One region of the Streptomyces sp. NPDC049541 genome, then DNA from elsewhere that is predicted to be linked to it. Evidence: riboswitches for the same ligand, from Rfam matches in the RefSeq annotation. Region 1 holds a riboswitch; each other region holds the start of a gene.
What was found. Region 1 has a riboswitch for cobalamin ahead of ACIBW9_RS11365 (CbtB-domain containing protein). Riboswitches for the same ligand answer to the same signal wherever they lie in the genome.
Positions count from the first base shown of each region.

Region 2: it holds a riboswitch for cobalamin, as region 1 does, so the genes downstream of both, ACIBW9_RS12375 (HoxN/HupN/NixA family nickel/cobalt transporter) here and ACIBW9_RS11365 (CbtB-domain containing protein) in region 1, are expected to answer to the same signal.
Region 3: it holds a riboswitch for cobalamin, as region 1 does, so the genes downstream of both, ACIBW9_RS03950 (prenyltransferase/squalene oxidase repeat-containing protein) here and ACIBW9_RS11365 (CbtB-domain containing protein) in region 1, are expected to answer to the same signal.
Region 4: it holds a riboswitch for cobalamin, as region 1 does, so the genes downstream of both, ACIBW9_RS06880 (cobalamin biosynthesis protein) here and ACIBW9_RS11365 (CbtB-domain containing protein) in region 1, are expected to answer to the same signal.

Region 1 is NZ_JBITLY010000002.1:923,748-931,351, forward strand. It holds gene ACIBW9_RS11345 (TetR/AcrR family transcriptional regulator) at 1-320, shown strand, start outside; gene ACIBW9_RS11350 (DUF6479 family protein) at 330-695, opposite strand; gene ACIBW9_RS11355 (ferredoxin) at 797-1,168, shown strand; gene ACIBW9_RS11360 (histidine phosphatase family protein) at 1,172-1,747, opposite strand; cobalamin riboswitch at 1,854-2,007, shown strand; gene ACIBW9_RS11365 (CbtB-domain containing protein) at 2,044-2,265, shown strand; gene ACIBW9_RS11370 (CbtA family protein) at 2,291-3,046, shown strand; gene ACIBW9_RS11375 (acyl-CoA dehydrogenase family protein) at 3,186-4,364, shown strand; gene ACIBW9_RS11380 (oxygenase MpaB family protein) at 4,383-5,231, shown strand; gene ACIBW9_RS11385 (tetratricopeptide repeat protein) at 5,294-7,534, shown strand.
Region 2 is NZ_JBITLY010000003.1:29,216-36,819, reverse strand. It holds gene ACIBW9_RS12395 (DEAD/DEAH box helicase) at 1-1,312, shown strand, start outside; gene ACIBW9_RS12390 (amino acid permease) at 1,638-3,221, shown strand; tRNA gene ACIBW9_RS12385 (tRNA-Lys) at 3,321-3,393, shown strand; gene ACIBW9_RS12380 (ArsR/SmtB family transcription factor) at 3,509-3,886, opposite strand; cobalamin riboswitch at 3,967-4,171, shown strand; gene ACIBW9_RS12375 (HoxN/HupN/NixA family nickel/cobalt transporter) at 4,198-5,307, shown strand; gene ACIBW9_RS12370 (fibronectin type III-like domain-contianing protein) at 5,952-6,515, shown strand; gene ACIBW9_RS12365 (hypothetical protein) at 6,672-6,938, shown strand; gene ACIBW9_RS12360 (hypothetical protein) at 7,030-7,293, opposite strand; gene ACIBW9_RS12355 (hypothetical protein) at 7,423-7,604, opposite strand, start outside.
Region 3 is NZ_JBITLY010000001.1:860,188-867,791, reverse strand. It holds gene ACIBW9_RS03965 (MBL fold metallo-hydrolase) at 1-224, shown strand, start outside; partial or broken gene ACIBW9_RS03960 (nuclear transport factor 2 family protein) at 267-713, shown strand; gene ACIBW9_RS03955 (RidA family protein) at 786-1,121, shown strand; cobalamin riboswitch at 1,309-1,429, shown strand; gene ACIBW9_RS03950 (prenyltransferase/squalene oxidase repeat-containing protein) at 1,567-2,760, shown strand; gene ACIBW9_RS03945 (SCO2322 family protein) at 2,757-3,395, shown strand; gene ACIBW9_RS03940 (energy-coupling factor transporter transmembrane component T) at 3,385-4,530, shown strand; gene ACIBW9_RS03935 (ABC transporter ATP-binding protein) at 4,527-6,275, shown strand; gene ACIBW9_RS03930 (ECF transporter S component) at 6,272-7,084, shown strand; gene ACIBW9_RS03925 (transglycosylase SLT domain-containing protein) at 7,397-7,604, shown strand, end outside.
Region 4 is NZ_JBITLY010000001.1:1,498,214-1,505,817, forward strand. It holds gene ACIBW9_RS06875 (cobyric acid synthase) at 1-1,155, opposite strand, end outside; gene ACIBW9_RS06880 (cobalamin biosynthesis protein) at 1,152-2,168, opposite strand; cobalamin riboswitch at 2,274-2,416, opposite strand; gene ACIBW9_RS06885 (hypothetical protein) at 2,687-2,914, opposite strand; gene ACIBW9_RS06890 (anion permease) at 2,949-4,199, opposite strand; gene ACIBW9_RS06895 (lysozyme) at 4,353-5,102, opposite strand; gene ACIBW9_RS06900 (class II aldolase/adducin family protein) at 5,298-6,029, shown strand; gene ACIBW9_RS06905 (alpha/beta hydrolase family protein) at 6,139-7,257, shown strand; gene ACIBW9_RS06910 (hypothetical protein) at 7,496-7,604, shown strand, end outside.

The sequences.
Region 1 (7,604 bases):
GCGCCCACCCCGACGAGCACATGCTCACCTACGAACTCACCCAGTACGCCCTGCGCGAGCCGGGTTTCGAGCACCTGGCGCGACGGCAGTACGAGCTGTACGGCGCCGCCTACACCGAACTCATCGACGGGTTGCGCCGCTCCATGGGCCTCCGGCTCGCCGTCCCCGCCTCGGTGCTGGCCCGCTATCTGGCCGCCATGACCGACGGGCTGACGCTCAACTACCTCGTCCTCGGCGAGGAGTCGGCCTGGGCCGACATCCTCGACACGGTCACCGCCCACATCGCCGCCCTGGTCGACGACGATCTTCGCCGGGCCTAGGGCTGTCGGTCAGCGGGTGCCCGGCCCGCCGCTTCCGAACGCCCCGCTGTTGCCCTCGCTCCAGCGCATGCGCTTCTGCGACGCACTCGTCCTGCTCGGCGTATTGCCGTGACCGGGCAGCTCGTGCGGGGTCAGCCGATGCTCGGTGTGGGGGATCTCGGCGGGCTCGCGGTTCTCCTGTACCTCGCGGACCGGGCCGTCGTCCGGCAGCTGCGGCTGATCCTCCGGGCGTGGCGGAGCGGGTTCGCGGCGGCGGATGCGGGCGCCCAGGAAGAAGGCACCGATCAGCAGGGCCACGACCGCCACCCCCACGACGACCAGGCCGATTCCGAGTGCGCCGCGGCCTGCGGCGATGTCCATCCATGAGGTGCTCATGGGCTCGCGGGTACCCAGGGGACCCGGTGCCAACCGAACCGGCCCGGCCGGACCTCGTACACCTCGTGTTTGAGGCGATCGGCGGGGGCAACCCGCCAGGTGTGACTTCGACGACCCAGCAGGAGCTCTTCCGCTTCCTGGAGGACCGCTTCGCCTGTGCGCAGGCGTGCACCGAGTGCGCACGCGCGTGTGCGCTGCGCGCAAGTCTCGTGGACCCGGACGGCACGGAGGAGCAGGAACTCGTACGACGCAAGGGCATCATGTGTGCGGAGGTGTGCGACGCGACCTGCCGTGTGCTGTCCGAGCAGAACCGCCTGGACGAGGCCGCCATCCGCATCCAGGTGGAGTGGTGCCGCACCGTGTGCCTGGAGTGCGCGCATGCCTTCGACCGGCTGCCGGGTGCCGAGGACGGCGCGAAGGCCTGCCGGCAGTGCGCCGAGGCGTGCACGGAATTCCTCGCCACCCTGAACTGAGCCTCACAGCGACGCGCCGACCGGCTGCCCGAGGCGCACGTTCCAGCGCCCGGACCTGCCGCTGAGCTCGACGCCCGTCAGCGGCGGCACATCCGCGCGCCAGAACGCCGACTCCGGCGCCCCGAGGGCCCGGACCACCGCGGCCCGTACGGCCTCGGGCTCGACCACGGCGAGAGTGCGGCCCGGCGTCTGCGCGACCGTCTCCAGCCACACCGCCACCCGGTCGCACAGCGCCGCCACCGACTCCCCGCCGTGCGGCACGGCGGCGGGGTCCGACAGCCAGCGGGCCAGCGCCTCCGGCTCGCGCTCACTCACCTCGGCCAGCGTCGCCCCGCGCCAGCGGCCCGCGTCCAGTGCCGCCAACTCCGGCGCCTCCACGGCGTCGAGGCCGAGGGCGGCCGCGGTCTCGCGGCAGCGCACGGTGGGGGAGACCCAGACCCGTTCCGCCGCCGGAAGCATGCCGGCGGCAGCCCGTGCCTGGCGCAGCCCGGAGGCGTCCAGCGGGCAGTCGTGGTCGAAGCGGGCCTCCCGGAGGGACGCGGTGATCGCAGTTGAGATCAAGATCACTCGGCTCGTCATGTGTCCACTCCCGCGCTCGACATCGCTTCGAAATCCTTGAACTGACCGTGATCGGGCGGCGAGAACGGCTCACCAGGGGCGCTCACGGCTGTTCCATGCGCCCTTGGCCCCGTCTCTGCTTCGCGGTACCTTCTCGTGGATATTGACGACGGCACAGCGGAAGCCGGTGGAAGTCCGGCACGGTCGCGCCACTGTATGCCGGGCACGCACCCAGGGTGTGTGCCGGGCGAGTCAGACCCGCCCCGTCGTCGTGTGCACCACCGAGACGGGACGCGAGTTCCCCAGGAGGGCCTGCCATGGCGCAGTCTGTCGCTCAGCCGACCACCACCCCCACCGCCGTACCGGCGAAGCTGCCGATCGGCGCGATCGTCCCCTGGGCGGTCTTCTTCGGCATCCTGATGCTGGTTCTGCTCTACTTCGTCGGCGCCGAGCAGGGCGCCACCTCCGTGATGAGCGGGGACAACGTCCACGAGTGGGTGCACGACGCCCGCCACCTGCTCGGCTTCCCCTGCCACTGAGGGCGGCGAGAAAGCACAGCCGCCCATGAACTCGGCAACCGTCCGCAACCTCCTGGTGCGCGGCATGCTCGCGGGACTGGCCGCGGGCCTGCTCGCCCTCGTCGTCGCCTACTTCCTCGGTGAACCGCGCGTCGACGCGGCCATCGCCTACGAGGAGGCGCACTCCCACGAGCACGGCGTGGAAGCCGTCAGCCGCACGATGCAGTCCACCGCGGGCCTGTCCACCGGTGTGCTGGTCTACGGCGTCGCGTTCGGCGGCATCGCCGCCCTCGCGTACTGCTTCGCGCTCGGCCGCATCGGCCGCTTCGGGCCGCGCGCGAGCGCGCTGCTCCTGGCGGCCGCCGGTTTGATCACCGTGTACGTCGTGCCGTTCCTGAAGTACCCGGCCAACCCGCCGTCCGTCGGAGACCCCGACACCATCGGCACACGCACCACGCTGTACTTCCTGATGGTGGTGCTCAGCGTGCTGCTGGCCGTCGCCGCGGTCATCCTGGGCAAGCGCCTCGCGCCCCGCCTGGGCAACTGGAACGCGACGCTCGCCGCGGGCGCGTTCCTGGTCCTCGCCATCGGGCTCGCGTACGCGTTCCTGCCGTCCTTCAACGAGGTCCCCAAGGACTTCTCCGCCACCCTGCTCTGGCAGTTCCGACTGGCGGCCCTGGCCGTCCAGTTGACCCTGTGGACCTCCTTCGGGCTGGTCTTCGGGGTGCTGGCGGAGCGGACGCTCGCCCCGAAGCCGGCGCGGGCGAACGGCGCCACCCGGGCAACTCCCGTCGCCCACTGACCGGTTCCACCGGCTCAATCGGCACAGGGCCCCCGGTCGACGACCGGGGGCCCTTTCCCTCTCCCTCGCCATTCCCAATTTCTGGAACACGTTCTACGGTGTGCGCCGTCAGGACCGGCCTGGGAAGCCTGGAGGCGCCGTGCACCTCGAATACACGCCCGAGCAGCAGCGGCTGCGCATCGAACTGCGCTCGTACTTCGCCGAGTTGGTGCCGGACAACGCCTACGCGCGGCACGGCGACCCGGCCGCCCAGAAGCGCTTCTACCGCGAGACCATCCGGCGCCTCGGCGCGGACGGCTGGCTCGGCGTGGGCTGGCCGAAGGAGTACGGCGGGCGCGGGCTGACCGCGATGGAGCAGTTCATCTTCTTCGACGAGGCCGCCCAGGCCGGCGTACCTCTGCCGCTGATGGCGCTGAACACTGTCGGACCGACGATCATGCAGTTCGGCACGGACGAGCAGAAGGCGTACTTCCTGCCCAAGATCCTCGCCGGCGAGATCGACTTCGCGATCGGCTACAGCGAGCCCGACGCGGGCACGGATCTCGCGTCCCTGAAGACGCGCGCGGTGCGCGAGGGCGACGAGTACATCGTCAACGGGCAGAAGATCTGGACCACCAACGGCGACACCGCGGACTGGGTGTGGCTGGCGACCCGCACCGACCCCGACGCCCCGCCCCACAAGGGCATCACCATGCTCCTCGTCCCCACCAGTGACCCCGGCTACTCCTGCACCGTCATCAACACCCTCGCCTCGCACGACACCACGGCCAGCTACTACGAGAACATCCGCGTCCCCGTCTCCCGCCGGGTCGGCGCCGAGAACCAGGGCTGGCGCCTGATCACCAACCAGCTCAACCACGAGCGCGTCACCCTCGCCGCCCACGGCACCATGGCGATCCGCGCCCTGCAGGACGTCCAGCGCTGGGCCATGGAGACCAAGCTCGCCGACGGCCGCCGCGTCATCGACCTGCCCTGGGTACGCCGCCGCCTCGCCCAGACCCACACCAGGCTGGATGCGATGAAGCTCCTCAACTGGCGCATGGTGCACGCCGTCCAGAACGGCACACTGACCCCCCAGGACGCCTCCGCGGTCAAGGTCTACGGCTCCGAGGCGCGCCGGGACGCCTACGCCTGGCTGATGGAGATCGTCGGCGCGGCGGGCGCGCTGAAGGAGGGCTCCGCCGGCGCGGTCCTCCACGGCGAACTGGAGCGCGGCTACCGCTCCGCCGTGATCTTCACCTTCGGCGGCGGCAACAACGAGATCCAGCGGGAGATCATCTCGTGGATCGGTCTGGGGATGCCGAGGGTGCGGCGTTAGCCTGCAAGGGTGACGGAGATCCAGGCAGGTGACCCCGGGCTCTTCGGACCGTCCTCGGTGACCTGGCAGCTGCACGGCGACCCGATGATGTGGGTCGCCGGAGTCCGCGCGCTCTACCTTCAGGCGCTGCATCCCCGGGCGGTGCGCGGTGTCATGCAGAACTCCGAGTTCCGCAAGGACGCATGGGGCCGGCTGATGCGCACCGCCAACTTCGTCGGCACCATCACCTACGGCACCACCGAGGCCGCCGAGCGGGCCGGCGCCCGCGTCCGGAAGATCCACACCATGCTGTCGGCGACCGACCCGGACACGGGGGAGCGGTACGGCGTCGACGAACCCGAGCTGCTGCTGTGGGTGCACTGCGCCGAGATCGACTCCTATCTGCAGGTCGCGCGCCGCTCCGGCTTCCCGCTCACCGACGCGCAGGCCGACCGCTACATCGGCGAACAGCGCGCCGGCGCCCGCCTGGTGGGCCTCGACCCCGACGCCGTACCGGCCGACCAGGAGGAGTTGGCCGCCTACTTCGAGAAGGTGCGGCCCGAACTCGCCGTCGGACCCGAGGCACGCGAAGTGGACGACTTCCTGCTCCGCCCGCCGACACACCCCCTCCTCGTCCCCGCGCGCGAGGTGCTGTGGCGGCGCGTGGCCCGGCTGGCGTACGCCGCCCTGCCGCCGTACGCCCACGAGCTGTACGGCCGACCCGCCCCGAAACCCGACACCGTCACCCTGCAACTGCGTGCCACAGGCACCCTGCTTCGCTGCATTCCCGCACGTCTGCGCTGGCAACTCCCGCCCAAACACATCCTGCGGGCCATGTCACGGCTCGGCCCCGGCTCCCGCCCGGCACCGTACAAACTCGGACGATAGCTCGCCATACTGGACGAGCCAGGGGTGGCCGGGACGAAAAGTTACGGGGGCGATCGCAGCAGATGGGGGACAGCAGGCTGATCCAGGGCCGGTACCGGCTGCTCGACCTGATCGGGCGAGGCGGCATGGGCGAGGTGTGGCGATCGCGCGACGAGTCCCTCGGCCGGCATGTCGCCGTCAAGTGCCTCAAGCCCCTCGGTCCGCACCACGACCAGTCCTTCACCCGGGTCCTCAGGGAACGCTTTCGCCGCGAGGCCCGCGTGGCTGCCGCCCTCCAGCACCGCGGGATCACCGTCGTGCACGACTTCGGCGAGTCCGACGGCATCCTCTACCTGGTGATGGAACTCCTGGAGGGCCGCAACCTCTCCCAGCTCCTCGAGGACAACAAGCACCACCCGCTGCCGGTCGGCGACATCGTCGAGATCGCCGACCAGGTCGCCTCCGCCCTCGCCTACACCCACCAGCAGGGCATCGTGCACCGCGACCTGAAGCCCGCCAACATCATGCGGCTGGCTGACGGCACGGTGAAGATCTGCGACTTCGGCATCGCCCGCCTCGGCCACGACATCGGCTTCACCTCGCGCCTCACCGGTACCGGCATCGCGATGGGCACCCCGCACTACATGTCGCCGGAGCAGATCGGCGGCTCGGAGGTCGACCAGCGCAGCGACCTGTACTCGCTGGGCTGTGTCCTGTACGAGATCGCCACCGGAGCCCCGCCGTTCGACCTCGACGACGCCTGGGCGATCCTCGTCGGCCACCGCGACACCCCGCCCCGGCCGCCGCGCAGCCGGCGGGCCGAGCTCCCCGAATACCTCGAGAAGATCATCCTGGACCTGCTGGCCAAACTCCCCGAGCAACGCCCGCACGACGCACGGGAGCTGGGCCGCCGTATCACCGCGGGCCGCACGACACCGGCGTACGTACCGACCGTCGTGACCCCACAGCCGGTGCTCCGACCGCCGGAGCAGATCCCCTCCCGTGAACCTCGCCTGCCCTCGTGGACACGCGGCATGACCACCGGCCACAAGGCCACCGGCACCGGCCTAGGCACCACGCCTCCGGACGCCGGGGCGGGCCTCACCGGCGAATGGATTCCGCGGCTCGCGGACGGACGGAGCGAGGACCCCGCTCCGGACCGACCTCCCGCCCCCTCCACGCGGGCCCTCGCCGCTCTCGCCGGACGGCACAACGCCGGGCTCAGCCTGGGACGCCTCGGCCGCTGGGCGGAGGCCGGCGAGGTGCACCGCGCGGTCGCCGCCGAACGGGCCCATCTGCTCGGCCCCGACCACCCCGACACCCTCGCCAGCCGCTACGAGGTCGCCTTCACCCTCAGCCGCACCGGCCGCGCCGCCGACGCTCTGCAGGAGTACAAGTTCGTGGCCGCCGCGAGAACCCACGCCCTGGGCGCCGACCATCCCGACACCCTCGCCGCCCGTCAGGAAATGGCCTACGTGCTGGGCCAGTTGGGCCGCCACTTCGACGCCCACCAGGTGTACACCTCCGTGCTCGCCGCCCGGGAGCACGGCATGGGCCCCGACCACCCCGACACCCTGCGCTGCCGCCACAACCTCGCCTTCAACCTCTCCCGCCTCGGACGCCTGGAGGACTCGTACCGCATGGCCTGCGACGTGGCCGCCGCCCGCGCCCGCGTGCTGGGCCCCGAGCACCCCGACACCCTCGTCACCCGCTACGAGGTCGCCTACGCCCTCGGCCAGTTGGGCCGCTGGCCGGAGGCCCTGCAGACCTACCGCGAGGTCGCCGAGGCCCGCGCCCGGGCCCTCGGCCCCGACCACGCCGACACGCTCGCCGCCCGCTACGAGGTCGGCATCAGCCTCGGCCGCCTCGGCCGCAGCGCCGAGGCCCTCACCCTCTACCGCGACCTGATCGAGGACCGCACCCGCGTCCAGGGCCCCACCCACCCCGAGACCCTGCGCGCCCGCCACGGCCTCGGCGTCAACCTCGGCCGCCTCGGCCGCTGGGAGGAGGCCCTCGCCGAGTCGCGCGACGTCTGCGCCATCCGCGAACGCGTCCTCGGCCCCGACCACCCCGACACCCTGGTCAGCCGCCGCGAGGTCGCCGTCGGCCTCGGCTGGCTGGGCCGCTGGTCCGACGCCCTGACCGAGTACCGCCGCGTGGCCACCGCCCGCGAACGCGTCCTCGGCCCCGGCCACCCCGACACCCTCGCCAGCCGCAACGACGAGGCCCACTGCCTGGAACAACTCGGCCGCGGCGCCGAGGCCGTCGAGCTGTACCGCCGGGTGGCGGCACTGCGCCAGCAGGGGGCGTCGGGCGGGCGCTGAGACGCGTCGGGATTCGTGGCCGGTTGCCGATGAGCGCCTGGGCATGCCGTGGGCCTTGGCCGGCGGGGTC
Region 2 (7,604 bases), on a different contig from region 1:
CATCATCTTCGTCCGCACCCAGCTCGGTGCCGACCGGGTCGCCGAGCAGCTGCGCGAGGCGGGCGTGAAGGCCGACGCGCTGCACGGCGGCATGACGCAGGGCGCGCGCACCCGCACGCTGGCCGACTTCAAGGACGGGTACGTCAACTGCCTGGTGGCGACCGACGTCGCCGCCCGCGGCATCCACGTCGACGGCATCGACCTCGTGTTGAACGTCGACCCCGCCGGTGACCACAAGGACTACCTGCACCGCGCCGGCCGTACCGCTCGCGCGGGCCGCACCGGCACGGTCGTCTCGCTGTCCCTGCCGCATCAGCGCCGCCAGATCTTCCGGCTGATGGAGGACGCGGGCGTCGACGCCGGGCGTCACCTCATCAACTCCGGTACGGCGTTCGAGCCCGAGGTCGCCGAGATCACCGGCGCCCGTTCGATGACCGAGGTCCAGGCCGAGTCCGCGGGCAACGCGGCGCAGCAGGCCGAGCGTGAGGTCGCGCACCTCACCAAGCAGCTGGAGCGGGCGCAGCGCCGCGCGACCGAGCTGCGCGAGGAGGCCGACCGCCTGGTGGCCCGGGTCGCCCGCGAGCGCGGCGAGGACCCGGAGGCCGCGGTGGCCGAGGCGCAGGCGGCGGTGGCCGAGGCTGCCGTCGAGGCGGCCGAGGTGTCGGTGCCCGAGCAGCCCGCCGCGCAGGACGTGGACCGGGCACAGGCGCCGTCGTCGTACGAGCGTCGTGAGCGTCGGGACAACGACCGTGGCGGCTTCCGCCGGGACGACCGCGGTGGCCGTTCCTTCGAGCGTCGGGACAACGACCGGGGCGGGTTCAACCGCGACCGCGACCGCGGTTTCGAGCGTCGGGACAACGACCGTGGCGGGTTCCGCCGCGACGACCGTCGGGACGACCGTGGTGGCCGTTCCTTCGAGCGCCGTGACGACCGTGGTGGCCGTGGCTTCGAGCGCAGGGACAACGACCGTGGCGGGTTCCGCCGTGACGACCGTCGGGACGACCGTGGTGGCCGTTCCTTCGAGCGCCGTGACGACCGTGGTGGCCGTGGCTTCGAGCGCCGGGACAACGACCGCGGTGGCTTCCGCCGTGACGACCGTCCGGCCGGGCGCTCCTTCGAGCGCCGGGACGAGCGTGGCGGTCACCGTGGCAGCGACCGCCCGTTCAACCGCGACCGCCAGGGCGACCGCCCGGGCTTCCGCTCCGGCGGCCACGAGCGCCCCTACGGCCGCCGTGACGAGCACCGCGGCACCGGCGGTGGCTCCTCCTTCGGCCGCCGCGACGACAAGCCGCGCTGGAAGCGCAACGGCTGACACCGCGTGAACTGAGCGAGGGCCCGTACGACTTCGGTCGTACGGGCCCTTCGCGTTGCCCGGACGCCGGAGGTCCGCGCAAAGGTCTCCGGCGGCCGGGGAACGGCGCACGGGACGGTCGTCGGCTTCGGCGAGAGCGCCGGTGACGGGGAAGAACGAGCTGGTCGTACGGGGCAGTGCGGGGTGCCTTCAGCGCAACGGCGGCAGGGGCAATGGTTCCTGCGGCGTGTTGGGGCGGAACGCCGGCGGTGGGCAGGCCCGAAGGGGCATTTTTTGGCCATGCTGTGATGCATGTCACGACTCTGGCGAGGGAATCGCTGGGGGCATGACAGATGACGCCATAGCGAGCGGGAAGTCGGGACCCTCCGACTCGGGGTTGTCCGACGAGGAACGGCTTGCCCAGCTCGGCTACACGCAGGTCCTTGCCCGCCGCATGTCGGCGTTCTCCAACTACGCGGTCTCCTTCACGATCATCTCGGTCCTCTCCGGCTGCCTCACCCTCTATCTGTTCGGCATGAACACGGGCGGCCCGTCGGTGATCACCTGGGGCTGGGTCGCCGTGGGCCTGATGACACTGTTCGTCGGCCTGTCGATGGCCGAGATCTGTTCGGCCTATCCGACCTCCGCCGGCCTGTACTTCTGGGCCCACCGGCTGGCGCCCCCGCGCACGGCCGCCGCCTGGGCCTGGTTCACGGGCTGGTTCAACGTGCTGGGCCAGGTGGCGGTGACGGCGGGCATCGACTTCGGCGCCGCGTCCTTCCTGGGCGCTTACCTGAACCTGCAGTTCGACTTCAAGGTCACACCGGGCCGAACGGTCCTGCTCTTCGCGGCGATCCTGCTGCTGCACGGCCTCCTGAACACCTTCGGCGTGAAGATCGTCGCGCTCCTCAACGACATCAGTGTGTGGTGGCACGTCCTGGGGGTCGGGGTGATCGTCGGCGCGCTGGCCTTCGTACCGGACCACCACCAGTCCGCTTCCTTCGTGTTCACCAAGTTCGTGAACAACACGGGCTGGGGCAGCGGTGTGTACGTGGTGCTCCTCGGCCTGCTGATGGCGCAGTACACCTTCACCGGCTACGACGCCTCCGCCCATATGACGGAGGAGACGCACGACGCGTCGACGGCCGGCCCCAAGGGCATCGTCCAGTCCATCTGGACGTCCTGGATAGCGGGCTTCGTGCTGCTGCTCGGCTTCACGTTCGCCATCCAGTCCTACGACAAGGAGCTCGCCTCGCCCACCGGGGCGCCGCCGGCCCAGATCCTGCTGGACGCCCTGGGCGCCACAGCGGGCAAACTGCTGCTCCTGGTCGTCATCGGCGCCCAGCTGTTCTGCGGGATGGCCTCGGTCACCGCCAACAGCCGCATGATCTACGCCTTTTCACGCGACGGCGCGCTGCCCTTCTCGCATGTGTGGCACACGGTGAGCCCGCGGACCCGGACACCCGTGGCCGCCGTATGGCTGGCGGCGGTCGGAGCGCTGCTCCTCGGCCTGCCTTATCTGATCAATGTGACGGCGTACGCGGCGGTGACCTCGATCGCCGTCATCGGCCTGTACATCGCGTACGTCATCCCGACGCTGCTGCGGGTGCGCAAGGGCGACGACTTCGCACGGGGCCCGTGGCACCTGGGCCGCTGGTCCCGCCCCATCGGCATCGTCTCGGTGGTGTGGGTGGGCGTGATCACGGTCCTCTTCATGCTGCCCCAGGTCTCGCCGGTCACCTGGGAGAGCTTCAACTACGCCCCGGTCGCCGTCCTGGTCGTCCTCGGCTTCGCGGCGGCGTGGTGGGGCGCGTCGGCCCGGCACTGGTTCCTCAACCCGGCCCACGAACGCACGCTCGCCCGGGAGGCGTCCCGCGCGGCGGCCTCCGGCCAGGCTTCCGCGGGCGCCCCCGAAAAGGTAGATCCCTGACACTCCGGCTGGATCTTCACCTCCGGCACGGCCGTGTCCCCGATACCCGATCGGAGACGCGGCCGTGTCCGGCTATGCTCGTGGAGGCAACATCACCAGGGGCCCTTAGCTCAATTGGCAGAGCAGTGGACTTTTAATCCATTGGTTGTGGGTTCGAGTCCCACAGGGCCTACGGCTGGTAGGCGAGGGACATGCCCTCTGACCTGCTACGCAGCGCCTGAGTCGGCTTCGGTCGGCTCGGGCGCTGCTGCGTTTTCTGGGCTGTGTGCGGGCAGCCGCGCGGACCGTCAGCCCGGGCCAGGTTCGGCCGCCGATTCCGGCGCGCAGTGTTTCAGCAGCGCGGAGACCGGGCCCTCGACGAGTCGGTAGCGCACGATCCGGCCGTCCTTCTCGCCCTCGACGATGCCCGCGGTCCGCAGCAGACGCAGAGCCTGGGAGACGGCCGTGTCCCGCATCCCGCTGGCGACGGCGAGGTCGGACACGGCGATCGGGCCGGCCTCCTGGAGGGCGAACAGCAAGGACAGGCGTCCGGGATCGGAGAGCAGCGAGAAGCGATCGGCCCAGGCGCGCACGCGCTCGGGGTCGCCGACGGCGGCGATGGCATCGCAGACCCGATGGCCGTCAATGGTGCGCCGCCCGGCGTGTTCCGCGGGGACGAGATGCATGCGTCCATCATCGCAGCGAACAGGTGCTGACCTCCATACCTGTTCAGCTGTGCAGCCTTGCAGCCACTGCCCGCGGCCTTCTAGGGTGAGCGGGCCGTGGTGTTCGGGAAGCCGGTGCCGGCCCTCAGGGGCTCAGTCCGGAGCGGCCCTCGCCACTGTGATCGGGGAGTTCGTCGCCCACGTCCCGCAGGGGACAGCCACTGGCCGCCGCAAGGCGGTTGGGAAGGCGGGCGGCGGACGTACGACCCGTCAGCCAGGAGACCGGCCACGGCATCACGAAGCTGATCCACGAGGTGCTGGAGCGTGTCCGTATGACCGTGTCCCAAGGCGTGCCCGAAACCGCCGCCGTCCCGTCCTTTCGCTGGCGCCGCGAGGACACCCTCCGCACCGCCGGCCTGCTGACCGTGATCGTCGCTCTGCACGTGGCCGCCTTCGGGGTCCTCTTCCTCCTCGTGATCCCGCATCACTACACGGTCGGCACCCAGGCGTTCGGGGTCGGACTCGGCATCACCGCCTACACCCTCGGCATGCGGCACGCCTTCGACGCCGACCACATCGCCGCCATCGACAACACCACCCGCAAGCTGATGGCCGACGGAAAGCGGCCGGTGTCGGTGGGGTTCTGGTTCGCGCTCGGACACTCCAGCGTGGTGGTCGTCATGGCCGCGCTGGTCGCCGGGGGCACGCACCTCGCCGGCACCCTGATGAACGACGGCTCCCGGACCCACCAGGTGCTCGGCACGGTGGGCACCACGGTCTCCGGCGGCTTCCTGTACCTCATCGCCGCCCTCAACCTCGTTGCGCTGTTCGGCATCGCGCGCGTCTTCCGCGCGATGCGCGCCGGACGCTACGACGAGGCGGAGCTGGAGGCGCACCTGGACTCGCGCGGCTTCATGAACCGCATTCTCGGCCGCCTCACCAAGTCCGTCCGCCGCCCCGGCCAGATGTTCCCTCTCGGCTTCCTGTTCGGGATCGGCTTCGACACCTCGACCGAGGTCCTGTTGCTCGCCCTGGCCGGCAACGGCGCCGCCGCCGGGCTGCCGTGGTACGCGGTGCTGTGCCTGCCCCTCCTCTTCGCCGCGGGCATGAGCCTGTTCGACACCCTCGACGGCACCTTCATGAACTTCGCCTACCAGTGGGCGTTCTCCAACCCCGTTCGCAAGGTGTTCTACAACCTCACGATCACCGGCCTGTCCATCGCGGTGGCCTTCTTCGTCGGCACGATCGAACTCGTCGGCGTTCTGCACGACAAGCTCGGTCTGCGGGACGCCGTCACCGGCTGGATATCCGGGCTGGACCTGGACAACGTCGGTTACGTCATCGTCGGCCTGTTCGTGGTCGTCTGGGCCGTGGCGCTGGCTTACTGGCGTCTGGCCAGGGTTGAGGAGCGCTGGAGCGCCCGCACCGCCGACACCGGCTGACGGCACCCGCCCTCGTCTCCTGACTTCAGTGAGAGCAAGCAGCGCCAAAGTCGCCGTGGTTCAGCATTTCGGCCGCTGACCGGCTCGGTCCGGCGCTGCGAGGCTGCCGTCATGGACAAAGCGAGGATCTCCCGTCGGACTTTCACCGGCCTGGCGGTGGCCGCATGTACGGGTCTCGTGACGCCGATGCTGAAGGCCCCCCTGGGACGGCGAGTCGACGCGCTGCTGGCCAGGATGACCGTCGCCGACAAGGTCGCGCAGCTGAACATCCCGGTCTGTCTGCCCCAGGAACTCCTCGGTGACTCCACGGATCCGACCGGCACACGGGAGCACCGGGAGGCGTACGTACGCGGTGAGACGGTGGTCGGAAAGAAGGCGGACCGGATGAGGCTGGGCCCGGGCGGAGGGTTCTTCGGCCTGGTCAACCAGTCCCTCTCCGGGTCCGTGCCGGTTCCTCATCCACTGAGCCCGCGTCAACAGGCGTCACAGCACAACCACTTGCAGCGCCTCGCCCGCGCCAACCCGCTCGGCATCCCCCTGCTGGAGATCAGCGAGGGCACCCACGGTTCGGTCGGACCCGGCTCGACCGTCTTTCCCGAGGGGCTCGCGCCGGGCGCCACCTTCGATCCGGGGCTGATGCCTGGCTGCCCGGTGAGGCCGGGGGCCGGGCGGTGGCCGAGGTGCTGTTCGGCGACGTCGAGCCGACCGGCAGACTGCCCGTCACCTTCCCCCGTGCCGTGGGCCGGCTCCCCGTGTCGTACGACCAGAAGCGCGCCCGAGCCGATGCCGACGACCACATCGACCTGCCGTCCACGCCGCTCTTCCCGTTCGGCGCGGGCCTCGGCCACACCACGTTCCGCCACGGCCGGATCCGGCTGACCGACGACACCATCAAGGCCGACGCCACGACCCGGGTGCGCGTGGACCTCACCAACACGGGACAGCGGGCCGGCACGGAGGTGGTGCAGCTGTACGTGACGGACGAGCAGACGTCGGTGTCGCTGCCGTACATCAGGCTGCGCGGTGTGCGGAAGGTGCGTGTGGAGCCCGGGAAGCGGGCCACCGTCACCTTCGACCTGGTGCCGAGTCGCGACCTCACCCTGGTGGACGGCGACATGCGCACGGTCGTCGAGCCGGGCACGTTCGAGATCAGGGTGGAGCGCTCCTCGACGGACGTCCGCCGACGGGCGGTTCTCCGTGTCATCTGACGCCGGCCGCCGCGGCGCTTCCGGGTGAGATCACGTTTAGAGATCACGAAACCTGGCGCGCTGCCATCCTTTTTGGGGTATTTCGCACTAATCTCCCGTGGCAGCAAGGAGTTGATCTGTCACAGGTCGCATCCACTTCGCTCCACCGGAGATGACATGCACAAGCTTCGCAAGGCCGCCGTCCTGGTCGCCGCCCTCGGGAGTGTCGGGTTTCTGAGCGCCGGCGGCGCCCACGCCGACGGTGGCGTCGGCGTCCAGCAGAGCACCACCTGCAGGTCGCACGACCTGAACATCAGCGTCCTCGGTGAGGTCGGGCTCATCAACGGCCTGTTGGGCAACGCGCTCAACGGCGAGGGCAACACGGGGGCGCAGAGCACCTCCGAGGGCTCGGACATGGGCTGCAGCAACGCCTTCGGCAAGTAATCGCAGTCGGCTGCTGCCGGATGAACGGCCTGCCGGGCGGAGCGCCCGGCAGGCCGTGGCCGTTCCTCGCGGCCTGCCGGGCGGCGCTTCGTTACTTGGCTGCCGGCGGAGTGACGTTCCCGAGGCTGAAGTCGCTGCCGGTCGTGAAGGCGGGGGCCGCGTCCGGGCTGCCGTGGCGCCCGCTGCGGCTGTCGTCGTCGTAGGCCACGGCGTTGGACTGCGAGTTGGCCACCGCGGTGACGCCCTCGTCGTCGTGGTCATGGCCGTGGTCGTGGGCGAAGCTGACACCGGCACCGAAGGCGGAGAGGCTCGCGATCGCCGCGGCTACGACGGCAACACGCTGAAACTTGCGCATGGTTAGACCCTTTCTTGCCCGGGCGCGACGCCCTGGCTTGGCTACGTATTGTGACAATATATGCACTGATAGTAGTCATTTGGGATCTTTGGGTTGTTTGTGTGCCGTGTCGTTTTTTTCGTACGACCATCAGTCGCGGCGCGGCCGCCCCACCACCGGTGCGGACATGGACAGGCCCACGAGATCGGTCCAGACGGCCTCGCCGACACCGTCGAGGGTCTGTTTCGCGGCGCGTTCCGCGGCGGTGAGGATGCCGAGGCCGGCCCGGGTCTCGTAGGGCAGGTGGTCGAGGGCGAGGCGGCGGCCGACGT
Region 3 (7,604 bases), on a different contig from region 1:
ATCACGAGGAGCGCCTCACCGGCCTCCAGTCCCTCCTGGTGGAGCCGCTCACCCCCTGGCAACTCGCCGAGCGGATGGAGTGGAACCGGCCCTGGGCCCAGATCCCGGACGGGTCGCGGAACATCGCGGTCTCGGAGGCCGAGGCGCATCTGCGGCGGCTGGTGAAGCTGGGGCGGGCGGAGGCGGTGGCGGGGAGCGAGCCGGTGACGTACGTGGCGGTGTGAAGCGGTCGCGCACGGTGATCCGCCGCTGGTACCAACGGTCCCATGAACCCGTTGCAGCAACTCCTCGCCGAACGTGCCTGCGAGCGTCTGATCCTCGACTTCGTCCACCGCCTGGACCTCGGCGAACCGGCCGCCGTGGCCGAGCTGTTCACGGAGGACGGCTGGTGGGAGTGGCCGCCTCCGGGGGACGGGAGGCGGTCCGAGGGGCGGGAGGCGCTGCGGAAGTACTTCGGCGCACGGCCCGCCGACAAGCTCTCGCGGCGGGTCATGTCCAACATCCGTGTGACGGTGACCTCGGCGGACACGGCCGAGGCCACGTCGTACTTCACGACGTACCGGATCGAGGGCTGGACGGGCGGCATGGTCCCGGCCGGGCCTCCCGTCCAGGTGGGCCACTACGAGGACAGCTTCCGCCGCGTCGACGGCCGTTGGCTGCTCGCCTCCCGCACCCTGCGCCTCCCCTTCGGCGGCCCGACCCCGCGCGTCGGCCGCGGCCCCCTCGAACCCGTCCGCACCGACCGCGCGCCCTTCGTCCCCTTCGGCGACGGCAGCGCACCGCCGCTGTCCCAAGGGGTGCGGAGCGGTCCGCTGCTGTTCACCTCGGGCCAGGGGCCGCTGGATCCGGCGACCGGCGAGATGCCCGCGGACTTCGACGGGCAGGCACGGCAGGTGCTCGCCAACGTCGAGGCCGTCGTCGCGGCGGCGGGCGGCGACCGGCGGTCGATCACCCGCTGCACCTGCTATCTGGCCGACCGCACCCACTTCGCCGAGTTCAACCGTGTCTACCGGGAGTTCTTCACGGACTGCTCGCTCCTGCCCGCTCGTACGACGGTGGTGGCGCGGCCGGTCCGGGACGGTGTGCTGGTGGAGGTGGACGCGGTGGCCGTCGTCGGCTGAGCGCGCGCGCCTACGCGATCGTACGGATCAACTGCTCTGCCTCGCCGAGGAGGGCGGCAAGCATGGCCCGGACAGCCGCTGCATCACCGGGTCGCTGGACTGGAGGCGGACAGCCGTACCCGGGCACGAGGTATGCGTGCGCGCGTACGGGCCCACGACGCCGGAGCCGCCGCCCCTCACAGGCGGTTCTCAGCGTTTTCCTACGGGCCGGTACAGTGGCCAGGTCGTCATCACGCCGTACGGGGGGAAGCCGGTGCAATTCCGGCGCTGACCCGCAACCGTGACCCGCCCGCACCGGGCGGCCAGCCGGACTGCCCCGCGCGGTGGTGACCGGCTCACGCGCGTCGGCAACCCGTCGGCGCGCGGCACCGTCGAGGCATACGGAGCCGAGCCGCCGGGGTCGTCCCGTGCTGCCCGCTCCCGCAGGGAGAGGCACCCGCCGATCATGAACGTCGTCCGCCGCAGCGTCGCGGCACTGGCCGCCACCACCGTCGTACTGGGCGCAGCCGTCCCCGCCTTCGCCGCGTCCCCCTCCCCGTCCCGGCCCGACGGGCTTTTCGGCACGTCCGACCCGAAGTACGACGGCGTCTGGCGCCAGTCGCTGGCGCTGCTCGCGCAGCACACCGTGGGGGAGAAACCGGCGGCGAAGGCGGTGGACTGGCTGGCGGGACAGCAGTGTGCGAACGGGGCGTTCGCGCCGTTCCGCGCGGACCCGGCGAAGCCCTGTGACGCGAAGCTCATGGTTGACACGAACAGTACGGGCGCCGCCGTCCAGGCCCTCGCCGCGCTCGGCGGACACAAGGGCGCCACCGGCAAGGCGGTCTCCTGGCTGAAGTCCGTGCAGAACAAGGACGGCGGCTGGGGCTACGCCCCGGGCGGAGCGAGTGACGCGAACTCGACGTCCGTCGTCATCGGCGCGCTGACCGCCGTGGGCGAGAAGCCGGACCAGGTCCTCAAGGACGGCAGGTCCCCTTACGACGCCCTGCTGAAGCTCGCCCTCCCCTGCGAAGGGGACGGCTCTGGTGCCTTCGCCTTCCAGCCGGACAAGAAGGGCAGGCTGTCCGCCAACGCGGACGCGAGCGCGGCGGCGGTCGTGGGCGCCCTCGGCAAGGGGCTGACCGGGGACTCCCCGAAACCCACCGGCACCACTCCGGCGTGCAAGAAGGCCACCGACCGCGAGCAGGCCGCGCAGAACGGTGCCGCGTACCTCGTCAAGGCCCTGGCCAAGGACAAGCACGTGACGTCGACGCTGCCCGGCGCCAAGCCCCAGCCCGACTACGGCAACACGGCCGACGCGGTCCTCGCCCTCGCCACCGCGGGCCACCGCGACAAGGCTGCCGACGCCATGCGCTGGCTGGAGGCCAACTCCGCCGCGTGGGCGAAGCAGGCCGGACCGGCCGCGTATGCGGAGTTGATCCTCGCGGCGCACGCGGAGACCTCCGACGTCCACGACTTCGGCGGCCAGGACCTGGTCAGGCTTCTCAACGCGACGGGCCCGGCGCCCGCCCGCCCCTCGCACAAGGCAGCACACAGGGACGACTCCGGGGTCAGCGTCTGGTGGATGGTCGGCGTCGGCCTCCTCGGCGGCATCGGCGTCGGCTTCCTGATCAGCGGCCGCAAGAAGAAGGCACAGCCGTGATCCGCCGCGTCCTGCCGCTCCTCGCCGCCCTGTTCCTGGCCCTGACCGGCAACGGCCAGGCGCAGGCCGCCGGCTACCGCTACTGGTCCTTCTGGGACTACGACGCCGGTCACTGGACGTACGCCACCCGGGGCCCCGCCACCGCCCGCCCCTCCGACGGCGCCGTCCAGGGCTTCCGCTTCTCGGTGAGTGAGGACTCGGGCGACTCGGCGAAGCCGCGCGGGGCGGTGTCGTTCCCGGCGATCTGCGCGCGGACGCCCGCCCAGGAGGGCAAGAAGCGCGTGGCGCTCGTCCTCGACTTCGGTACGGCCGCCGACGCACCGTCCGGGGAGACACCGCCGGCCCGTCGCACGGTCTGCGCACGGGTGTCTGCCGACGGGACGACGGCGGATGCGCTGGCGGCGGTGGCGAAACCGCTGCGGTACGACACGAACGCGCTGCTGTGTGCCATCGCCGGGTATCCGGAGAAGGGGTGCGGGGAGCAGGTCTCGGCGGGGAGGAAGCCGACGGTTGCGGCGAAGAACGGGCAGGGGGGCGGGGGGCCGTCGGTCGGGTTGTTCGCGGGAGCGGGGGCGGTTGCTCTCCTGGGCGCGGCAGCGGTGTGGCAGGCAAGGCGGAGAAGGAATGCGTCCTAGGCCCGGGCAACCGCGCCAGGAGAGCGGCACCCCGCCCCGCCGGGTCGCGCTCGCCGCCCCCACGCACCCCCACCGCCCCGCACACCTCCACCCCGGAGCCTGGTGGCTCTGGTCCCTGGGCCTGGGCACCGCGGCCACCCGCACCACCAACCCCCTCCTCCTCTCCCTCCTCATCGCCGCGTCCGCCTACGTCGTAGCCACCTGCCGCGCCCGAACCCCCTGGTCCCACTCCTACTCCGCCTTCCTCAGACTCGCCCTGGCCGTCCTTCTCATCCGCCTCGTCTTCGCGGTGGCGCTCGGCTCCCCCATTCCCGGCACCCACGTGATCGCCACCCTCCCCGAACTCCCGCTCCCCCACTGGGCCCAGGGCATCCGCCTGGGCGGCAGGGTCACCGCCGAGTCGCTCCTGTTCGCCTTCTACGACGGCCTGAAGCTGGCCGCCCTCCTCATCTGCGTGGGCGCCGCGAACGCCCTCGCCAACCCGTCCCGCCTCCTGAAGTCCCTGCCGGGCGCGTTGTACGAGGCCGGCGTGGCGGTGGTGGTCGCCCTCACCTTCGCGCCGAACCTCATCGCCGACGTCCAGCGACTGCGCGCCGCCCGCCGTCTGCGAGGCCGCCCGGACAGCGGGATCCGCGGCCTGCTGCAGGTCGGGCTCCCGGTCCTGGAGGGCGCGTTGGAGCGTTCGGTCGCGCTCGCCGCCGCGATGGACGCCCGCGGCTACGGCCGCACGGCCGACGTCCCGCCCGCCGTCCGCCGCACCGCCGCCGCCCTCACCCTCGGCGGCCTGCTCGGCGTCTGCGCGGGAACGTACGGGCTGCTCACCGCCGAAGGCGGCACGTACGGCCTGCCGCTGCTGCTCGCCGGGGTCGCCGCGGCCCTGGCCGGTCTGCGGCTGGGCGGCCGGCGCAGCCTGCGCACCCGGTACCGGCCCGACCGCTGGGACCTCCGGGCCTGGCTGGTGGCGGCCTCCGGCGCCGCGGTCGCCGCGCTGCTCACTCTCGCCGCCGACGCCGACCCGGCGGCCCTGCACCCCGGTGTCGTCCCGCTCGCCGCCCCCACGCTGCCCCTGTGGCCGGCGGCGGCCGTACTCCTCGCCCTGCTGCCCGCCTTCATCGCCCCGAAGGAGCCGTCGTGATCCGCTTCGAGGATGTCTCCGTCACGTACGAGGGGGCGGTCGAACCCACCGTGCGGGGAGTGGACTTCGAGGTCCCGGAAGGCGAACTGGTCCTCTTGGTCGGCCCGTCGGGCGTCGGAAAGTCGACGATCCTCGGCGCCGTCAGCGGTCTCGTCCCGCACTTCACGGGCGGCACCCTGCGGGGGCGCGTCACGGTGGCGGGCCGCGACACCCGTACGCACAAGCCACGCGAACTCGCGGACGTGGTGGGGACGGTGGGCCAGGACCCGCTCTCCCACTTCGTGACGGACACCGTCGAGGACGAACTCGCCTACGGAATGGAGTCGTTGGGCCTGGCACCCGACGTGATGCGCCGCCGCGTCGAGGAGACCCTCGACCTCCTCGGCCTCGCCGACCTCCGCGACCGCCCCATCGCCACCCTCTCCGGCGGCCAACAGCAACGCGTCGCCATCGGCTCGGTCCTCACCCCGCACCCCCAGGTCCTGGTCCTCGACGAACCAACGTCGGCCCTCGACCCGGCGGCGGCGGAAGAGGTCCTGGCGGTCCTCCAACGCCTGGTCCACGACCTGGGCACCACAGTCCTGATGGCGGAACACCGCCTGGAACGGGTCATCCAGTACGCAGACCAGGTCGCCGTCCTGCCGGCCCCGGGAGCCCCCCTACAACTGGGCGCTCCGGCCGCCATGATGGCCGTATCCCCGGTATACCCCCCGGTGGTGGCCCTGGGCCGCCTGGCCGACTGGTCCCCGCTCCCTCTGACGGTACGAGACGCCCGCCGCCGGGCAGGCGCACTGCGCGAGGAACTGGCGCATCCGCCCCAGCCCCGTAGCCTGCGGGCATGCGTGCCGCCTGGGGCCGCTCCCGACCCAAAGAGAGGCGGCACCCCGTCAGCGCGGGCCAGCGTCACCGCCCCTACCTCAGCCCCCACCCACCGCTGGCTGCCCGTCCTCCGCAGCCACAAGCCCACACCTCCGGCCACAGTCCACCCCACCGCGGAAATCCACGCCCTCTCCGTCCGCCGCGCAAACACCCAAGCCCTCCGCCACATAGACCTCACCATCACCCCCGGCGAAACCCTCGCCCTGATGGGCCGCAACGGCGCCGGCAAATCCACCCTCCTCAACACCCTCGTAGGCCTGACCCACCCCACCACGGGCTCAGTGAACGTCGCAGGCCTCACCCCCCACCGCACACCACCCCCCACCCTCATCCGCCACGTAGGCCTGGTCCCCCAGGAACCCCGCGACCTCCTCTACGCCGACACGGTCGCAGCCGAGTGCACCGCGGCCGACCGCGACGCCGACGCCACCCCCGGCACCTGCCGCACCCTCCTCTCGACCCTCCTCCCGGAGCTCACCGACGTCACCGACGACACCCACCCTCGAGACCTCTCCGAGGGCCAACGCCTCACCCTCGCCCTGGCAGTCGTCCTCACCGCCCGTCCACCCCTGCTCCTCCTCGACGAACCCACCCGCGGCCTGGACTACGCGGCGAAGGCCCGCCTCGTCACCCTGCTCCGCGACCTGGCGGCCGAAGGCCACGCGATCGTCCTGGCCACGCACGACGTCGAACTGGCCGCCGAACTCGCCCACCGAGTGGTCCTGCTCGCCGACGGTGAGGTGATCGCCGACGGTCCGACGGCCGAGGTCGTCGTCTCGTCCCCGTCCTTCGCCCCCCAGGTCACCAAGATCCTCGCCCCGCAGCAGTGGCTCACGGTCACGCAGGTGCGGGAGGCCCTGGGATGACACCGCAGGCCCGCCCCGTCCGCCTTGGCCCCCGTTCCCTCACGGCCCTCGCCCTGGTCAGCGCCGTGGGCGTGGCCGCCTTCGGCTGGCCCTTCCTCGCCCCGCCCAGCTCACAGATCGGCGCCCACGCCCAGGACGCCCCCTGGCTCTTCGCGGGGCTGCTGGTACTGCTGGTGGCCGTCGTGGCCGCGACCATCGCGGAGTCCGGGCTCGGCCCGAAGGCGGTCGCCATGCTCGGGGTGCTCGCGGCGACCGGTGCGGCCCTGCGCCCGCTCGGCGCGGGGACCGCGGGCATCGAGCCGATGTTCTTCCTGATGGTGCTGAGCGGGCGGGTGCTCGGCCCGGGCTTCGGCTTCACCCTCGGCTCGCTCACCATGTTCGCGTCCGCGCTGCTCACGGGCGGGGTGGGCCCGTGGATGCCGTTCCAGATGCTCGCGATGGGCTGGTTCACGATGGGGGCCGGGCTGCTCCCGGGACCCGACCGTCTGCGCGGCCGCGGTGAGCTGGCCCTGCTCGCCGGCTACGGCTTCCTCGCCGCCTTCGCCTACGGCACGGTCATGAACCTGGCCGGCTGGCCCTTCATGGGCTCGCTCGCCTCGGGCATCGCCTTCGACCCGCACGCCGCCGTCCCCGCCAACCTGGCCCGTTTCCTCGCGTACTGCGCGGCCACCTCGCTGGGCTGGGACCTGGGCCGGGCGGTCGTCACCGTCGCACTGACGCTCACGCTCGGCCCGGCCGTGCTCAGGGCGCTACGCAGAGCCACCCGCCGGGCGGCGTTCGAGACGGCGGTCACTTTCGCCCCCCGTTGACCGGTGAACCACCCCACATGACCCACATCACCCACTAGCCGCCCTAGTAGTGCAAATCGGAAGCCATGTCCACGCCATAACCACCTCTGACCTGCACATTGAGAGCCAGATCACACGATCACCACCCCACCCACATACGACCACAACTAGCAAATACGGTCATTGCGGACCCCTTCCGAGCCTGCTTCTCTGGATGACGTCGCACGGCGCCGATGTGCCCTCAGGGCCACGGCGCCGACGCATGCCCCCGGGTTCTCTCACGACTCCTGCGGACTGCGTGCGACCCCCTGTCCCCGAAGAAAAAGGTTCCCCGTGTTCGTCTCCCGCATCGCCCGCCGCATCGCGTCCCCGAAGAAGGCCCTCGCCTCCGCCGCCGTGGCCGCCGCCACCACCGGCATGGTGCTGACCGCGGCTCCTGCTCACGCCGCGACCGCCTCCTCGGCCGCCAGTGCTCAGGCGATCGCGCACAAGATGATCCCGAACGCGGCGCAGTACAACGCCTTCAGCAAGATCGTCGAGC
Region 4 (7,604 bases), on a different contig from region 1:
CACGGGCCGGGTGAGGGTCTTCTCGCGGGCGAACCGCACCCGCACGGGCAGCACTCCGAGCGCTTCGACATGCCCGCGTCGGCTCTCGACCTCGTCCTCGATGTGCTCGCCGAGGACCTGGAAGCCACCGCAGATGCCGAGGACGGGCCGCTGTTCGGCGGCCCTGCGGACCAGGGCGTCCGCAAGTCCCCGCGCGCGCAGCCACTCCAGGGCCTTCACCGTCCCGCGGGTCCCCGGGATGACGACGAGGTCGGCGTCCGCGAGTTCCTCGGGCCGGTCCACGAACCGCACCACGACGCCCGGTTCGGCGGCCAGGGCGTCCACGTCGGTGAAGTTGGACATCAGCGGGATCGCGCACACGGCGACCCGCAGCACGTCCTCACCGACGGGCGGCGCGACGTTCGACTCCCGTACCGTCCCGCGCAGCGAGACCCGCAGCCCGTCCTCCTCGTCGATGCCGAGGCCGTGCTGGAAGGGCAGGACGCCGTAGGTGTGCCGTCCGGTGAGTCCGTGCAGCATGTCGAGCCCGGGCTCCAGGAGGCTGACGTCCCCGCGGAACTTGTTGACGAGGAACCCGGCGACCAGCTCCTGGTCCTCGGGGGAGAGCAGGGCGACGGTGCCGAAGAAGGAGGCGAAGACCCCGCCGCGGTCGATGTCACCGACCACGAGCACGGGAAGCCGCGCGTTACGGGCGATCCCCATGTTCACGATGTCGGTCCGCCGCAGGTTGATCTCGGCGGGAGAACCCGCCCCCTCACAGATCACGGCGTCATACGTGCCCCGCAACTCGGCCAGGCAGTCGAGCACGGTCCCCAGAAGCTGCTGCTGCCGCCCACCGTGATAACCGCGCGCGCTCAGCTCGCCGACGGGCTTGCCCATCAGCACGACCTGGCTGCTCTGCTCGCCACCGGGCTTGAGCAGCACGGGGTTCATCAGCGCGGTCGGCTCGATCCGGCAGGCCTGCGCCTGCATGGCCTGAGCCCGCCCGATCTCGGCACCCTCTCGCGTCACGAACGAGTTCAGGGACATGTTCTGCGCCTTGAAGGGCGCGACCTTGACCCCCTGCCGCACCAGCCAACGACAGATCCCGGCGGTGACGACACTCTTCCCGGCATCCGAGGTGGTACCGGCGACAAGAAGCCCCCCGCCGGTCATGACACCCGCCCCGACCGCTGTGGGCAGTCGTTCCGCAGGGCGGAACGGGTGGGCACAGCCCCCACCACCGGTCGCCGTGCGACCCGGGCACGTGACACCGCCCCAGCCGCGCTGACCCCCAACGCCAGCCACCCCACCCGCCGCGACAACCGCACGGCACGCTCAATGTCGCCGACTTCCACCGCACGCCCCTCCCCGTTCAGCACAGGCCGATGCTCAACACGCCCCCCATACGACAAGGTCCCCCCGAGCCGAACCCCCAGCGCCCCCGCGAACGACGCCTCCACGGGCCCGGCGTTGGGGCTCGGATGCTTCGCGGCGTCAGAACGCCAGGCGCGTACGGCCCCCCGGCCGTCACCCCCGGCAGCGGCGGCCAGCACGGCGGTCAGCCGGGCCCCCGGCCACCCCGCCACGTCGTCCAGTCGCGCGGAAGCCCACCCGTATCGCCGGTACTTGGCCGACTTGTGCCCCACCATGGCGTCGAGCGTGTTGACGGCCCGGAATCCGAGCAGCCCCGGCACCCCGCCCACGGCCCCCCACACCAGCGCCCCCACGACGGCGTCGGAGGTGTTCTCGGCGACGGACTCCACCACCGCCCGCGCGATCCCGTCGGCGTCCAGGGCCTGCGGGTCCCGCCCGCACAGATGCGGCAGCCGGGCCCGGGCGGCCTCGACGTCCCCGGACTCCAGCGCCCGTCCGATGCCGCGGGCCTCGCGCGCGAGCGAAGTCCCCCCGACGACGGCCCACGTGGCGGCCGCGGTCAGGGCGAGGGAGGCGGCACGGGACGGACGTACGGCCCTCTGCGCCACAGCACCCAGCGCGAGGGCGCTCCCGGCGCACACGGCGGTGTGCAGCGCGCCCCACCCGCGGTGGTCCCGCCACAACACCCGCTCCACGGCCCCGGCGGCCCGCCCGAACACGGCGACCGGATGCCCACGGCGCGGATCGCCGAGCAGATGGTCACCGAGGAGGCCGGCGGCGGCGCCGTACGCGAAGACGCGATCGGCACGCATCGGCTCAGCCGGCCGTGGGGTGGGGCAGCGACCTGGTACTGGTCCTGTACGTCACACGGCAGGCTGGCATGGCGACATGTCCTCACTCAGGGTGTCCACGCCCTGGTTCGACGAGACCGGCGGTGAGAGTTCCTGGCTCCCGGGGCTTACTACCCCGGTGACAGTGGCGGGACCGCGCCGGACTTGCACCGGCTTCCTCTCGCGCCGCCGTAGCTGGCTTCGGCAGTCCACCACGCGCCCGAACGGCAGTCAACTTGCCGTTGACCTGCGACGGGGGAGTGTGCTGAGGCCCACACCCGGCGCCCTGAACCCTGCATGAGAAACCCGCGGGGGGGGGGGGGGGGGGGGGGGGGGGGGGGGGGGGGCGCCGGGGGGGGGCGGGGGGGGGGCGGCGCCCCGCCCCCCCCCCCCCCCCCCCCCCCCCCCCCGCCCCCCCCCCCCCGCGCCCCCCCCCCCCCCCCCCCCCCCCCCCCCCCCCCCCCCCCCGGGACGTGGAGAAAGCCGGTCCGGCCGCGGCCTCAGGCCTTGGCGATCACCAGATGGATTCCGTACGCCACGGCCGCCGCGCAGCCCGCGAAGGCCACGTATGCGCCGGCCACCGCCAGGGATGCCGAGTTGCCCTGCGCCACGGCCCGCTCGCGGCGCGACAGGCCCATGATGCCGAGGGTGAACAGGGCCACGAGGCCCACCGTGACCGCGAGGCTGACGCCGAAGACGGAGCCCAGGGCTGCCCAGTCGATCTTCATGCTGCTTCTCTTCCTTCGTACCGGGTGGGCGGGCTCAGACGGCCGCGGCCGGCGGGGTCGCCGGGTCGGGGACGGCGCTCACGGGGGCCGGGGCGGGGATCGTGGCCGTCAGGTCCTCGGTCACCGTGCCCGCCGGGGGCGGGGTCACGGCGGCGATCGCCGTGGTCACCACGCCGGGCGGCTCCTCGCTCTCGTTGACATTCGACGCGTCGATGACCTCGCGCCGGGAGATCTTCCAGATGGCCGCACTGGCGACGACCAGGAAGACGGCGACGACGGCGGTGCCCCAGTCGCCGAGATCCGTCACGGACTCCGCGCCCGCACCGACCAGCGCCGCGGCCGGCAGCGTCAGGCACCAGGCCACGAGCATGCGGGTGGCCGTCGACCAGCGGACCACTCCGCCCTTGCGGCCGAGGCCGGCGCCCATCACCGAACCGGAGACCGAGTGGGTGGTGGAGAGGGAGAAGCCGAGGTGCGAGGAGGCCAGGATGACCGTGGCCGCACTGGTCTGGGCGGCGAAGCCCTGCTGCGGCTGGAGCTCGGTCAGGCCCTTGCCCATGGTGCGGATGATGCGCCAGCCGCCGAGCCAGGTGCCGAGCGCGATGGCGAGGCCCGCGGAGAGGATGACCCAGGTGGGCGGGTCGGAGTCGGGAGCGACGGCGCCGCCGGCGACCAGGGCGAGGGTGATGATGCCCATCGTCTTCTGTGCGTCGTTGGTGCCGTGGGCCAGCGAGACCAGGCCCGCGGAGGCGATCTGGCCGACGCGGTAGCCCTTCTCGGCGGCCTTGCCGTCGGCCTTCTTGCCGAGGGTGTACGAGAGCCGGGTCGCGAGCAGCGCTGCCAGGCCCGCGACGATCGGGGCGGCGAGCGCCGGGATGAGCACCTTGGTGACGAGCACGTCACCGTGCACCGCGCCCATGCCGGCCGAGGCGATGGTGGCGCCGATCAGGCCGCCCATCAGGGCGTGCGAGGAACTGGAGGGAAGCCCGACGAGCCAGGTCAGCAGGTTCCAGAGGATCGCGCCGACCAGCGCCGCGAAGATGACCTCGGGACGTATGCCGGTCTCGTCGACGAGACCCTTGGAGATCGTGTTGGCGACCTCCACGGAGAGGAAGGCACCCGCAAGGTTCAGCACGGCGGACATGGCCACCGCGACCTTGGGCTTGAGCGCGCCGGTCGAGATGGTGGTGGCCATCGCGTTGGCGGTGTCGTGGAAACCGTTCGTGAAATCAAACGCGAGTGCGGTTACCACCACAATCGCGAGGATCAGCGAGAAGTTTTCCATTTACCCAGGCAATCGTTCGAAGTCAACGGTCGGTTGACCGTAGGCAACCTGGGTGAACGGAAGATGAACTGAGGGCGGCTGCACGATGTCTGGATGAGGGGGTCGCCGCTCCGCCCTGGTCCCGGCGACCCCCGCTCCCGCGGTGCCCCTTGGTCAGTAGCCCCGGGCGAACTTCCTCAGCTGGGTCCGGGACCCGTTGAAGAGATTCTGGTCACCCGGCAGTCCGCCGCTGTTGTCGTACTGCCAGAAGGTCCAGAACGACCAGCCGGCCGGCAGGGAACCGGAGGTCCCGGACCCGTGACGGGCTATCCACAGCGCGTGGTTCGAGGCGAACGCGCTGCTTCCGCCGGTGCAGGTGTTCCACCAGTGGGTGGTCGTGTAGATCACGGGGTGGCGGCCGGTGAGCCGCTTCACCTCGCCGCTGAACGCCTTGATCCAGCCGACCATGCGCGCCTTGCTCAGGCCGTAGCACCCGTGCTTGGGGCTGTACGGGTTGTATTCGATGTCGAGGGCGGGCGGCAGCGTCCAGCCGTCCGACCTCCAGCCGCCGCCGTGGTTCACGAAGTACGCCGCCTGCGCCCTGCCCGACGACTTGTCCGGCAGTGCGAAGTGGTAGGCGCCGCGGATGATGCCGGCGCTGCGGGCGCCGTTGTACTGCTGCCCGAAGTACGGGTTGCGGTAGTTCGTGGACTCGGTCGCCTTGACGTAGACGAACCTGGCGCCCTTGGCCTTCGCGCCCGACCAGTCGACGTTCTTCTGGTGCGAGGAGACGTCGTGCCCCTGCGGCAGACTCGCCGCCGAGGCCGGAAGCCCGGCGAGAGCCGCCCCGGTGACGGTGAGCGCCGCCACGGAGACCGCGAGAACGCGGGTGCGGCGGCGCAGCGGTTTGTGATCACGAGCCATGTTTCCCCCCGGAATGGCGACGTGCACGACAAAACAACGGGAGATTACTGGAAGGTCGTCGAATGCCCGGTGATCTCCGGCCAAGAATGGAGAGAGGCTGATATGTCCCTGTAAGGGGCCTTTCGGAGGCGTGGCTTCCGCCCTAAAGTGCCCCGCCCGACGGCGCGGCGGAGGTGCGCCTGGCAGGATCGCGGCATGGCTGAGCAGCGGCGGGACCAGCGAGGCGAACGGGATGCGCGGGACGGTGTGCAGGACGTGCCGGAGCGCTGGGGGAGGGGCGTGAGTGCCGAGGTGGGACACGCCTGGGAGGCGCTCGTCGCGACCGCCCGCCGCACGGTCGCCGACGGTCTCGTCGTCGGCACCTCCGGCAATGTCTCGGTGCGCGTCGGGGACACCGTGCTGGTCACACCCTCGGGCGTGCCCTACGACCGGCTCACGCCCGAGGACCTGACCGGCGTCGACCTCGACGGCCGCCAGGTGCTCGGCACCCTCGTCCCGACGAGCGAACTCCCCATGCACCTCGCGATCCACCGGACCACCGACGCCCGCGCCGTGGTCCACACCCACGCCGTGCACGCGACGGCCGTCTCGACGCTCGTCCCCGAGCTCCCGGCGATCCACTACATGGCCGGCGCCCTCGGCGGACCCGTCCGAGTTGCCCCCTATGCGACATACGGCAGCGACGAGTTGGCCGAGAACATGCTCCACGCCCTCGCCGACCGCACCGCCTGCCTGCTGCAGAACCACGGCACGATGGCCTACGGCGCCACCCTCGACCAGGCCTACGACCGCACGGCCCAATTGGAGTGGATGTGCCGCCTGTGGCTGACGGCCTCCTCGGTGCCGGGCCTGTCCCCGACACTGCTGTCCCGCGAGCAGATGGCGGAGGCGGGGGAGAAGCTGCGGGGTTACGGGCAACGGAAGTGAGGCCCGGGGCACCGCACTCGGGGCGAGCGGGCACACCCCGCCGCGATCCGCATCACCCCGCCCCGTCCTCCCGCTGGCCGGTGGCCGGGTCCGCCAGGACACTGGACGGGTGCGCACAGTCAAAGCGACGGCCGCAGCCGTCACCGTAGCCCTGGCGGCCGGCGCGGCAAGCGTGGCCGCCGGCCGGTTCGCGAGCGACGCGGCGCTCAAGGCGCCACCGGGCCGGCCCCTGCCCACCGAACCCCAGCTCACCGTGCACGCCACGGCCGCCGGACAGATCGCGCTCACCCGCGACCTGGCGGCCATGCGGCCCGGCACCTACGGCCTCGCGGGCGACGGCACCCACGCGGTCGTGGGACCCGTCCTCGCCACGGCAACGCACTCCGCCGACACCGTCGTCCGCCGCCTGGAGCGGGTCACCCACGGCACCCTGGAGCCCGGCGACAAGGTCTGGCTGACCCCGAACCTGCACACCGGCGACCCCGGAAGCGCCCTCGGCCTGCCCCAAACCGACGTCGCCATCCCCGGCGAACTCGGCTCCCTGCCCGCCTGGTTCGTGCCCGGTGTGCGGGACACCTGGGTGATCGCCGTGCACGGTCTGGGAGCCACCCGCGAACTCACCATGAACATCATGGAGTTCCTGCACCGCCAGCGCTTCCCGGTGCTCGCCCTCGCCTACCGCGGCGACCCCGGCGCGCCCCGCTCCCAGGACGGCCTGAGCCACCTCGGCGAGACGGAGTGGCGCGACGTGGACGCCGCGATCCGGCACGCCGTCAGCCACGGCGCCCGACAGGTCGTCCTGCACGGCTGGTCGACCGGCGCCACCATGGCGCTGCGCGCCGCCGCCCACTCCGGACTGCGCGACAGCATCTCCGGACTGGTCCTGGACTCCCCGGTGCTCAGCTGGGCCACGACGCTGCGCGCCCTCGCCGCCGCCCGCCGCACACCGGGCGCACTGCTGCCGCTCGCCGTGCGGGCCGCCCAGGGGCGTACCGGCATGGAGCGCGAGCGCACCGCCGAGGCCGAGCGGCTCACCGTGCCGACGCTGATATTCCACGGTCCGGACGACACCCTCGCCCCCTGGGAGCACTCGCGCCGGCTCGCCCACGCCCGTCCCAACCTGATCGCTCTGCGCACGGTCCCGAACGCTCCCCACTCAGCGATGTGGAACGCCGACCCGGAGGCCTACGAAGAAGCCTTGCGCCGCTTCCTGACCCCGCTGATGTGACCGCTCCCGCCGGCCTCTCGCCGCGTTCCCGCACCGCTCGCGCGACCCCGTCCGGCGCCCCCGCCCGCGGCGTCGGGCCGGAGCGGAACTGAACAGTCGGCACCATTCCGTTTAAGGCCCTACCACTGGCCTGTTCCCGTCCCCGCGCCGCCCGCCGGACCCCGTGCGTTGGCCAGTCCCGTCGCCCGCCGTGACATTCCGTTTGGGTTTTCGGACCGTCAACCGGAAGACTGCACCCGTGACGTCCCGTATCCCGCGCGACTCCAGGCTTCGACTCGTCGGCCCGCGAACCCTGTCCGCCGCCCCCAGAGCCGTGAACCAGCGCCGCCCACGCCGCGCCGCACCCC